3 linked regions of the Phreatobacter stygius genome follow. The protein of the gene in region 2 interacts with the protein of the main gene of each other region in a pairwise test. Links are inferred from orthologs where the notes say so. Each region holds a gene or a part of one and is shown on either strand. Other genes may lie near its edges.

What was found.
Region 1: the proteins of E8M01_RS34560 (region 2) and E8M01_RS31560 interact in binary tests that used the Escherichia coli proteins (3 or more experiments, as listed by UniProt). The link is inferred for Phreatobacter stygius from one-to-one orthologs.
Region 3: the proteins of E8M01_RS34560 (region 2) and E8M01_RS15850 interact in binary tests that used the Escherichia coli proteins (3 or more experiments, as listed by UniProt). The link is inferred for Phreatobacter stygius from one-to-one orthologs.

What each region holds. Positions count from the first base shown.
Region 1 is NZ_CP039690.1:6,669,257-6,673,033, reverse strand. The notes cover bases 444-3,442. They hold E8M01_RS31560 (two-component system sensor histidine kinase NtrB), read left to right. Parts: upstream 444-1,374; coding sequence 1,375-2,511; downstream 2,512-3,442. Other genes in these bases: ntrC (nitrogen regulation protein NR(I)), read left to right, coding at 2,524-3,442; dusB (tRNA dihydrouridine synthase DusB), read left to right, coding at 444-1,378. In the rest of the region: E8M01_RS31570 (bifunctional 2-C-methyl-D-erythritol 4-phosphate cytidylyltransferase/2-C-methyl-D-erythritol 2,4-cyclodiphosphate synthase), read right to left, coding at 1-68; more of dusB, read left to right, coding at 338-443; more of ntrC, read left to right, coding at 3,443-3,777.
Region 2 is NZ_CP039690.1:7,284,916-7,288,448, reverse strand. Bases 1-2,755 are described here. They hold E8M01_RS34560 (P-II family nitrogen regulator), read right to left. Parts: upstream 1,670-2,755; coding sequence 1,331-1,669; downstream 1-1,330. Other genes in these bases: E8M01_RS34555 (NAD(P)H-hydrate dehydratase), read left to right, coding at 2,034-2,755; glnA (type I glutamate--ammonia ligase), read right to left, coding at 1-1,235. Outside these bases: more of E8M01_RS34555, read left to right, coding at 2,756-3,488. UniProt on the Escherichia coli protein: P-II indirectly controls the transcription of the glutamine synthetase gene (glnA). P-II prevents NR-II-catalyzed conversion of NR-I to NR-I-phosphate, the transcriptional activator of GlnA. When P-II is uridylylated to P-II-UMP, these events are reversed.
Region 3 is NZ_CP039690.1:3,384,870-3,388,970, reverse strand. The notes cover bases 492-3,814. They hold E8M01_RS15850 ([protein-PII] uridylyltransferase), read left to right. Parts: upstream 492-800; coding sequence 801-3,614; downstream 3,615-3,814. Other genes in these bases: E8M01_RS35070 (hypothetical protein), read right to left, coding at 3,701-3,814; E8M01_RS15855 (gamma-glutamyltransferase family protein), read left to right, coding at 492-723. In the rest of the region: more of E8M01_RS15855, read left to right, coding at 1-491; more of E8M01_RS35070, read right to left, coding at 3,815-4,101.

The sequences.
Region 1 (3,777 bases), 620 kb from region 2 along the record:
TCGCCGGCCCGGCTGCCTCGTCCGGCCGCGACGATCAGCGCGGCAATGGTTCTGGTCGGTTTCATCATGCGTCGGGCCCGTTCACCCGTTACCTAGCCCGGAATTCTCCAACCGGCTACGGCCGGCCGGGACCAGAGACTGCGCCGGTGACGCCGGCCTTCCGGCGCCGGTCCGCCTTGGCCGCATGATGAGGCCATGGCCCGGGCGGGAATTCCGCGCCGGCAGCCCGGGCCGCGGCTGTCTTCCTGTCGATCAGCACAGCAATCCTCTTGTGCAGTGCGGCAATGATGTCTAAACTGTAGGCACTCAGTTAGACGCACAGGAAATAGGCATTCGGATGGCTCACATTTCGACCACGACGCCTTCGGCCGTGGCTTTGTCGATTGGCCAGCATCGGATCGCCAGCCCGGTGGCGCTTGCGCCGATGTCGGGTGTCACCGATGCGCCGTTCCGCCGGATGGTGGCGCGCTTCGGCGCCGGCTGGGTGGTGTCCGAGATGGTGCCGAGCGACGACCTGGCGCTGGGCGAGGAAGAGGCGCGCCTGCGCGCCGAAGGCGACGGGCTCGACCTGCACGTGGTCCAGATCGCCGGTTGCGAGCCGCATTGGATGGCCGAGGGGGCCAAGGTGGCCGCCGGTGCCGGCGCGAAGGTCATCGACATCAACATGGGCTGCCCGGCCAAGCGGGTGACCGGCGGCTATGCCGGTTCGGCGCTGATGCGCGACCTCGATCTTGCTGAAAATTTGATCAAGGCCACCGTTGCGGCAGTCGATGTGCCGGTGACGCTGAAAATGCGACTCGGCTGGGACGAGGCATCGATCAATGCGCCGGAGCTGGCGCGCCGCGCCGAGGCCTCGGGCATCCAGCTGATCACCGTGCACGGCCGCACCCGCCAGCAGTTCTACAAGGGGCAGGCGGATTGGTCGCTGATCGCTGAGGTGCGCGCCGCCATCGGCGTGCCGCTGGTCGCCAATGGCGATGTCGCGACCGTCGAGCAGGCCTCCGATTGCCTGGACAGGGCGCGGGCCGATGCCGTGATGATCGGCCGCGGCGCCCAGGGCAAACCCTGGTTCCTGGCCCAGGTGGCGGCCCACCTGGCCGGCATGGCGGTGCCGGCCGATCCGGATCTCGCCAGCCAGCGCGACGTCGCCGTCGAGCTCTACGAGGCGCAGCTCACCCATTACGGCGTCGCCGTCGGCGTGCGCCATGCCCGCAAACATCTCGGCTGGGCCCTGGACGTGGCGGCCGGCCAGGCCGGCGCTTCGGCCATGACGCTGTCGGCGGCGCGCCGGCGGGTGCTGACCCTCGACCAGCCGGAACAGGTGATCGCGGCGCTCGACGAGGCCTATGACGCGCTGGCCTGGAGGGCTGCAGCATGACGCTTGCGACCAAGCCTGCCGCCTCGTCGATGGAGGCGCATGATTCGATTCTGAACGCCTTGCCGCATCCCGTGGTGAGCGTTTCGTCTGATGGCACGATCCTCGACGGCAATGCCGCCGCGGAAGCCTTCTTCCAGGCCTCGATTCCGGTGCTGCAGCGCCACGCCCTGCGCGAGCTGGTGCCCTTCGGCAGCCCGTTGCTGGCGTTGATCGAGCAGGTCCGCGATCGCGGCGCGCCGGTCAACGAATACAAGGTCGATCTCGGCACGCCGCGCAACGGCGCGGAGCGGGTGGTCGACATCTATGTCGCGCCGATGCCGGAGCGTGCCGGCGCCGTCGTCGTCATGCTTCAGGAACGGACCATTGCCGACAAGATGGACCGGCAATTGACCCATCGCGGAGCGGCGCGCTCGGTCACGGCGCTCGCCGCCATGCTGGCGCACGAGATCAAGAACCCGCTGTCGGGCATTCGCGGCGCCGCCCAGCTTCTGGAAACCTCGGTCGACGACCAGGACCGCACCCTGACGCGGCTGATCTGCGACGAGGCCGATCGCATCGTCAAGCTGGTCGACCGCATGGAGGTGTTTTCCGACGAGCGGCCGGTGGAGCGCGAGCCGGTCAATATCCATGTCGTGCTGGAACATGTGAAGAAGCTGTCGCAATCGGGGTTTGCCCGGCACATCCGTTTCGCCGAGGAATATGACCCGTCACTGCCGCCGGTGTTCGGCAATCGCGATCAGCTGATCCAGGTCTTCCTCAACCTGATGAAGAATGCGGCCGAGGCGATCGGCGACCACACCGGCGAGGGCGAGATCATGCTCTCCACCGCCTTCCGCCCGGGTGTCCGGCTGACCATGCCGGGCACGGCGACCCGGGTCGCGCTGCCGCTCGAGGTCTGCGTGCGCGACAACGGCCCAGGCGTGCCCGACGACCTGCTGCCGCACCTGTTCGACCCCTTCGTCACCACCAAGAGCTCGGGCTCCGGCCTCGGGCTCGCCCTGGTCGCCAAGATCGTCGGCGACCATGGCGGCATTGTCGAATGCGACAGTCAGCCCCGGAAGACCCTGTTCCGGATTCTCCTGCCCATGGCGCGCGTGTCGCACGGCGACATCAACGGCCGCAAAGCTCTTTGACGAGGTTCACCTATGCCGACGGGAACGATCCTGGTCGCCGATGACGACGCCGCGATCCGGACGGTGCTGAACCAGGCGCTGTCGCGGGCCGGTTATGACGTCAGGCTCACCGGCAATGCCACGACGCTGTGGCGCTGGGTCGCCCAGGGCGACGGCGACATCGTGATCACCGACGTGGTGATGCCCGATGAGAACGCCTTCGATCTGCTGCCGCGCATCAAGAAGCTCCGGCCGGAGCTGCCGGTGGTGGTGATGAGTGCGCAGAACACCTTCATGACCGCGATCAAGGCCTCCGAACGCGGCGCCTATGACTACCTGCCGAAGCCGTTCGACCTGAAGGAACTGGTGTCGATCGTCGGGCGGGCGCTGGCCGAGCCGAAAGGCAAGCTCGGCGGCAAGGCGCCGCTGGCCGACGCCGACACGATCCCCCTGGTCGGCCGGTCGCCGGCCATGCAGGACATCTATCGGGTCCTGGCCCGGCTGATGCAGACCGACCTGACGGTGATGATCGTCGGCGAAAGCGGCACCGGCAAGGAACTGGTCGCGCGCGCCCTGCATGATTACGGCAAGCGCCGCGCCGGGCCTTTCGTCGCGATCAACATGGCGGCCATCCCGCGCGACCTGATCGAGAGCGAGCTGTTCGGCCACGAGAAGGGCGCGTTCACCGGCGCGCAGGCGCGCAATCCCGGCCGGTTCGAGCAGGCCGAAGGCGGCACGCTGTTCCTCGACGAGATCGGCGACATGCCGATGGAGGCCCAGACGCGGCTGCTCAGGGTGCTGCAGCAGGGCGAATATACAACCGTTGGCGGGCGCACGCCGATCAAGGCCGATGTCCGGATCGTCGCCGCGACCAACAAGGACCTGCGCCAGCAGATCCAGCAGGGCATGTTCCGCGAGGACCTGTTCTTCCGGCTGAATGTCGTGCCGCTGAGATTGCCGCCGCTGCGCGAGCGCAGCGACGACGTTCCGGATCTGGTCCGCCACTTCTTCGCCCAGGCCGAGCGCGAGGGCCTGCCGGCCAAGCAGATCGATTCCGGCGCGATGGAGAAACTGAAGCGCTATCGCTGGCCGGGCAATGTCCGTGAACTCGAGAACATGATCCGGCGGCTGACCGCGCTCTATCCGCAGGAAATCATCACCGGGCCGATCATCGACAATGAATTGTCGACGCCGGAGCCGATGTCGTCGCGCGAGGCGGCACGCGAGGACGAGACCCTGATGGCCTCGGTGGAACGCCACATGGGAACCTATTTCAAATCGTTCGGC
Region 2 (3,533 bases):
CAAACCGTCGGGATCTTCTTCAGTTCCTTCGGCGGCAGGTCGTAGAGATCCTTGTCCATGGCGGCGCCCGGATCGATCTTGTTGATGATGCCGTCGAGGCCGGCCATCAGCATCGCCGCAAACGCCAGATAGGGGTTGGCGGTCGGATCGGGGAAACGAACCTCGACGCGCTTGGCCTTCGGGTTGGACGTCCACGGAATACGGCAGGAGGCCGAACGGTTGCGCGCCGAATAGGCGAGCAGAACCGGGGCTTCATAACCCGGGACCAGGCGCTTGTAGGAATTGGTCGACGGATTGGTGAAGGCGTTCAGCGACTTGGCGTGCTTGATGATGCCGCCGATGTACCACAGGCATTCCTGGCTGAGGTCGGCATATTTGTTGCCGGCAAACAAAGGCTTGCCGCCCTTCCAGATCGACTGGTGCACGTGCATGCCCGAGCCGTTGTCGCCGAACACCGGCTTCGGCATGAAGGTGGCGCTCTTGCCATAGATATTGGCGACCTGATGGATGCAGTACTTGTAGACCTGCATCTGGTCGGCCATGTGGGTCATGGTGTCGAACTTCATGCCGAGCTCGTGCTGGGCGGAAGCGACCTCATGGTGGTGCTTCTCGACCTTCACGCCCATCTTGGCCATGGAGGCGAGCATTTCGCCGCGCATGTCCTGCAGGCTGTCGACCGGCGGAACCGGGAAATAGCCGCCCTTGGTGCGGACGCGGTGGCCGAGGTTGCCGCCCTCGTAGTCGGTGTAGGAATTGGTCGGCAGCTCGCTGGAATCGACCTTGAAGCCCATGTGATAGGGCTCGGACGAGAACTTCACGTCGTCGAACACGAAGAACTCGGCTTCCGGGCCGACGAAGATGGTGTCGCCGATCTTGGTCGACTTCAGATAGGCCTCGGCCTTCTTGGCCATGCCGCGCGGGTCGCGGCCATAGGGCTCGCCGGTGGTCGGCTCGAGCACGTCGCAGACGATCGACAGCGTGGTCTCGGCGAAGAACGGATCGACGACCGCGGTCGACGGGTCGAGCATGAGCAGCATGTCCGACTCATTGATCGCCTTCCAGCCGGCGATCGACGAACCGTCGAACATCGTGCCCTCGGCGAAGATCTCTTCGTCGATCATGGTGATGTCAAAGGTGACGTGCTGCCACTTGCCCCGCGGGTCGGTAAAGCGGAGATCGACGTATTTCACGTCGTTTTCCTTGATCAGTTTCAGAACGTCCTTGGCAGTCGTCATTGGTGCTTCCTTTGTGGTTTGCACGTTCAGTCAAAACGGCGGCTATTGCCGCCGAAAGCAGGGTTGGCCGCCGAATTTGGAATTGGCAGCCGGGATCAGATGGCGTCGAGGCCGGATTCGCCGGTGCGGATACGGATCGCTTCCTCGATGGTCGACACGAAGATCTTGCCGTCGCCGATACGGCCCGTCTGGGCGGCGCGACGGATCGCTTCGATGGCTTTTTCGACCATCTCATCCGGCATCACGATCTCGATTTTCACCTTGGGGAGGAAGTCAACGACATATTCGGCACCGCGATAGAGCTCGGTATGGCCCTTCTGACGCCCGAAGCCCTTCGCCTCGGTGACGGTGATGCCCTGGAGACCGACCTCCTGAAGGGCTTCCTTCACCTCATCGAGTTTGAACGGCTTGATGATCGCCTCGATCTTCTTCATTCCGGTCTGCTCCTATGGCCCGTGAGCCGGCGGATGGTGCCGACGCTCAGACCATTTCGCGGGCTTGCAGGAGGCGTGCCAGAGCTGCCCGAATAGAAAAGGCACGTGATTTCAAGGGCCGCATGCCGTCTTGGCGGGATAGGCAAGGCATGCTGCTCTCGAAGTGATCCGAAAATAGGCATATTGCTTAAAATAGAGGCAGACAAGTCATGTCGAGCGCTGGCGACGTAAGGGTGCATTGTTCTTGTTTGCATATTTTTTATGCAATTTCAGGCCAATTGTTGCTTTCGAGCGCGCGAGTTGACGTTGCCGGCCCCTTCTGACCAGTCTTTTGACCATGCCCGCACTCCTAACGCCAATAGAAATGGCCGAAGCCGACCGGCTGACGATCGCCGCCGGGCCGTCGGGCCAGGTGCTGATGGCGCGCGCCGGTCTGGCGGTGGCCGATGCGGTGTCGCGTTCGGCGCCGCTGGGCGGCCGGGTCGCGGTCATCTGCGGGCCCGGCAACAATGGCGGCGACGGTTATGTCGTTGCGCGCATCCTGCGGCATCGCGGCTATCGCCTGACGGTCTTCGCCGACGCCCCGCCGGACAGCCGCGCGGCCGATGCCGCCGCCGCCTTCGCCGAGTGGCAGGGGCCGATCGAGCCCTTGTCGGAATGGTCCGACGCGTCGGCCGGGATCGTGGTCGACGCGCTTTATGGCGCGGGCCTGTCACGCGACATCGGCGGCGCCGCGGCCGAGCTGATCGCGCGGCTGAACGCTTCCGCCTGCCGGGTGGTCGCGGTCGACATTCCCTCGGGCATCGATGGGGCCACCGGCCAGCCGCGCGGCGCCGCGGTCAAGGCCCATGAGACGGTCACCTTCTACCGGCGCAAGCCCGGCCACCTGCTGCTGCCGGGGCGGCTTCATTGCGGCACCATACGGGTCGCCGATATCGGCATTTCCGATGACGTGCTGCAGGCGATCGGACCGAAGACTTTCGTCAACGAACCCGCCTTGTGGCGCGGCCTGTTTCCGTTTCCGCGCATCGCCGCCCATAAATATGACCGCGGCCATGCCGTGGTGGTATCCGGCGGGCTGACCCAGACCGGCGCCGCGCGGCTTGCGGCGCGCGGTGCGCTGAGGGCCGGGGCAGGGCTCGTCACGCTCGCCTCGCCGCCGGAAGCGCTCAGCGTCAATGCCGCCCATCTGACCGCCATCATGCTGATGCGCATGGACGGGGTCACCGGCTTGAGCGAGATCCTCGCCGACCAGCGCCGCAATGCGGTCTGCCTCGGCCCGGCGCTGGGCCTCGGCGAGGCCACGCGGGGCCTCGTCGCCGAGGCGCTGGCGAGCGGGGCCGCCACCGTGCTCGACGCCGATGCGCTGACGAGTTTTGCCGGCGAGGCCGACAAGCTGTTCGCCGGCATCAAGGCCTGGGCCGAGCGGCCGGTGGTGCTGACGCCCCATGCCGGCGAGTTCGGCCGGCTGTTCGGGCCGGATCAGGCCGGCTCGAAGCTCGAAGCGGCCCGCAGCGCCGCCGCACGGGCCGGCGCCGTGGTGGTGCTCAAGGGGCCGGACACGGTGGTCGCGGCGCCCGATGGACGCGCGGCGATCGCCGCCAATGCGCCGCCCTGGCTGGCCACCGCCGGATCCGGCGACGTCTTGGCCGGCATCGTCACCGGCCTGCTCGCGGCCCGCATGCCGGCTTTCGAGGCGGCGGCGGCCGGCGTCTGGCTGCATGGCGAGGCAGGGCTTGCGGCGGGCATCGGATTGATCGCCGAGGACCTGCCGGAGGTCTTGCCCGGGGTCCTGAAGGCGCTGCGCGCGGCGGAGTGAGTCCGGGGTGGCGCGGCCGGCAATGGCGGGGCGGCTCGGGGCAGG
Region 3 (4,101 bases), 3.9 Mb from region 2 along the record:
CGCGCCTTCATGATCCGCGACAGTTTCGTGACTGATTTCGACCGGCTCACTGGCGATCCGCAGGACTTCCTGACGATCAAGGCGCTCGACCGCGAGGCGCAGGCGGTGAAGCTGAAGCAGGCACTGGCCTGGCCGCAGCGGGCAGCGCCCGGCGACACAATCTGGATGGGCGCGGCCGATGCCGAGGGCCGCGTCGTCTCCTATATCCAGTCGATCTATTGGGAATTCGGTTCCGGCTGCATCTCGGGCTCGACCGGCTTCCTGATGCAGAACCGCGGCGCCAGCTTCGCCCTCGATCCGAAGGCGGTGAACCCGCTGGAACCGGGGCGCCGGCCGTTCCACACACTCAATCCGGCTCTCGCCAGGCTCCATGACGGCCGGGTGTTTTCTTATGGCACGATGGGCGGCGAGGGCCAGCCGCAGACCCAGGCCATGGTGTTCGAGCGCCATGTCCGTCACGGCGTGCCATTGGACGAGACGCTCGACCGGCCGCGCTGGCTGCTCGGCCGCACCTGGGGTTCGGCGGTCACCGGGCTGCGCCTGGAAAACCGCTTCGATGACAGCCTGGTCACGGCGCTGCAGCGCATGGGCCATGCCGCCGAAACCATTCCCGAGGCCTATTCCGATACGATGGGCCATGCCGGCGGCGTCACCTGGTTCCCGGACCGGTCTATGCTCGGCGCCCATGACCCGCGCGCCGACGGCGGTGCCGCGGGGATCTAGATCGAAAACCTTGGCGATATCGCGCGGTCCATGCGAAACGCGTATGGTCGCCAGTCCGTATGCGACCGTGAGAACCGATGGATCAGACGACCCTCGAAGTCAGCCCGCGCCGACGGGCCGCAGACCACGGCCCGCTGGTCGATCCCGCCGATATCGCCCGCGATATCGGCGCCGTCGGCGTCCATGCCGGCAATAGCCGTGAAGCCCGCGCGGCTGTCGTCCAGATCCTCAAGCGCTGGCTTGCCGAAGCGCGCAAGACGGCCGAGCAGCGGCTGATCGCCGACGCCGACGGGCGCAGCTGCGCCGAGGCCCTGTCGCGCTTCCAGGACGACGTGATCCGCGTCGTCTACGACTGGATCGTCACCAAGCTCTACCCCTCCGACAACCCGTCATCCGGCGAACGGATGACGGTCGTGGCGACCGGCGGTTATGGCCGTGGCATGCTGGCGCCGGGCTCCGACATCGACCTCCTGTTCCTGCTGCCCTACAAGCAGACCGCCTGGGGCGAGAGCGTCGCCGAGGCCATTCTCTACTGCCTGTGGGACATGGGCCTGAAGGTTGGCCACGCCACCCGCTCGGTCGACGAATGCATCCGCCAGGCGCGCGCCGACCAGACCATCCGGACCGCGATCCTGGAGGCGCGCCATATCCTCGGCGACATGGTGCTGTTCAACGAGCTGGAACAGCGCTTCGGCGCCGAGGTGGTGCGTGGCACCGTGCCGCAATTTGTTGCCGCCAAGCTTGCCGAACGCGACGAGCGGCACCGCAAGACCGGCCAGTCGCGTTATCTGGTCGAGCCCAATGTAAAGGACGGCAAGGGGGGCTTACGCGACCTGCACACGCTGTTCTGGATCGCCCGCTACGCCTATCGGGTGAAGACCGATGAGGAACTCGCCAAGAAAGGCGTCTTCACCCGCCGCGAGGCGCAGACCTTCCGGCGCTGCGAGCGGTTCCTCTGGACCGTCCGCTGCCACCTGCATTTTCTCACCGGCCGCGCCGAGGAGCGGCTGTCCTTCGACCTGCAGCGCGAACTGGCGCCGCGCCTCGGCTATCGCGGCCATTCGGGCCTGGTCGATGTCGAGCGCTTCATGAAGCACTATTTCCTGGTGGCCAAGGATGTCGGCGACCTCACCGCCATCCTCTGCGCCGAACTGGAAGAGCGGCACGAAAAGCCGGCGCCGGTGCTCGACCGGTTCATCGCCAGGCTCCGGCCGAAATCGCCGCGCGGCTTCAAGGAGAGCCCGGACTTCCAGATCGATCACGACCGGATCACCGTCTCCGACGCCGAGGCCTTCGCACGTGACCCGGTCAACCTGATCCGCATCTTCGCGCTCGCCGACCGCTACAACCTGGCGCTCCATCCCGACGCCATGCGGCTCTTGACCCGCTCGCTCAAGCTGGTCGACGAAAAGTTGCGCCACGATCCGATCGCCAACCAGCTGTTCATCGCCATCCTCACCTCGGCCAATACCGCCGAGGTGGTGCTCCGGCGCATGAACGAGGCGGGCCTGCTCGGCCGCTTCGTGCCGGATTTCGGCCGCGTCGTGGCGATGATGCAGTTCAACATGTACCACCATTATACGGTGGACGAGCATCTGTTGCGTTGCATCGGCACGCTGCAGCAGATCGAGCGGGGCGGCGATCCGAACCTGGGGCTGGCCGCCGACCTGATCAAGACGATCCAGCCACGCAACCGCGATCTGCTCTATATCACGCTGTTCCTGCATGACATTTCCAAGGGCCGGCCGGAGGATCACTCGATCGCCGGCGCCAAGGTGGCGCGCCGGCTCGGGCCGCGGTTCGGGCTGACCAAGGCCGAGACTGAAACGGTCGCCTGGCTGGTCGAGAACCACCTGGTCATGTCGACCATCGCCCAGTCACGTGATCTCAGCGACCGCAAGACCATCGAGACCTTCGCCGGCGTGGTGCAGTCGCTCGAGCGCATGAAGATGCTGCTGATCCTGACCACGGCCGATATCATCGCCGTCGGGCCCGGCGTCTGGAACGGCTGGAAGAGCCAGTTGCTGCGCACGCTCTATTACGAAACCGAACCGGTGGTGACCGGCGGCTTCTCGGAGGTGAACCGCACGCGGCGGGTCGAAATCGCCCAGGAGGAGTTTCGCCGGACCGTGCCGGAGGCGCTGCCCGATCTCTCCGGCCCGACGCTCGAGGCCTATATCGGCCGTCACTATGCCGCCTATTGGCTGAAGGTCGACCTCGCCACCAAGATCGAACATGCCCGCTTCCTGCTGGCAGCGGAGGCTGCCGGCCAGTCGCTGGCGACCCGCGTCGACCTGGTCGCCGGACAAGGGGTGACACATCTCACCGTGCTCGCCCCCGACCACCCGAGGCTCCTGTCGATCATCGCCGGCGCCTGCGCCGCAGCCGGCGCCAATATCATCGGCGCGCAGATCTACACGACGACCGATGGCCTGGCGCTCGACACGATCTCGATCAGCCGTGGCTTCGATCGCGACGAGGACGAGGAGCGGCGCGCCAAGCGTATTGCCGACAGTATCGAGAAGGCGCTGCGCGGTGAGATCAAGGTCGGCGAGGCGGTCGCGGCGGCACACCGCAAATCATCGGCCCGGCAGCGTTCACGCACCTTCCGGATCGCCCCGGACGTCGCCATCAACAACACCTGGTCGAACCGCTACACGGTGATCGAGGTGTCCGGGCTCGACCGGCCGGGCCTGCTGCACGACCTGACGGCCGCCCTGTCGCGCCACAGCCTGAATATCGGCTCGGCCTATGTCGCGACCTTCGGCGAGAAGGCGGTGGACGTGTTTTATGTCACCGACCTGATGGGCGCCAAGGTGCAGACCGCGCAACGCCAGGCGGCGATCCGCAGGGTGCTGACCAGCGTGCTGGAAGACGACGGCAGCCGCTGAAGGCCGGCTCATCGATCGGGATTGATGAACAAGCCGACCAATCGGGATCGACCGAAACCGATCAATCAGGATTGATGGGAAGACCATCAATCGAGATAGACGATGTCGACCCCTTGGTCGTCGGGCGGGCGGCGGCGCGCCTCGAGTTGAGCCTCGATCTTTTCCAGGCGGCCGTGCAGGACGGCAGCGTCCGAGGCCGGCACAAGGCCGCCATCTTCGGTCTCGAGCAGAACGCGCATGGTGCGTACCCGGGCCAGCAGGGCAATCGACAGGGCTTCGGCGATGATGGTCTCAGACACTCTGTCGCCGGCTTCGGGCGGCACGCCGGCGGGACTTGACGACATCTGCACGGGCTCCAAGAGGAGACGATGTACCCGCCCGGTTGTTTCATGTTTCCTGTCAAAACCCCGGCAAAGCGGTAAATGTCCCTTTACCTTGACCAACAATGAAAGCGTGACGCGATATCGCCTTAACGACCCCTTCATTG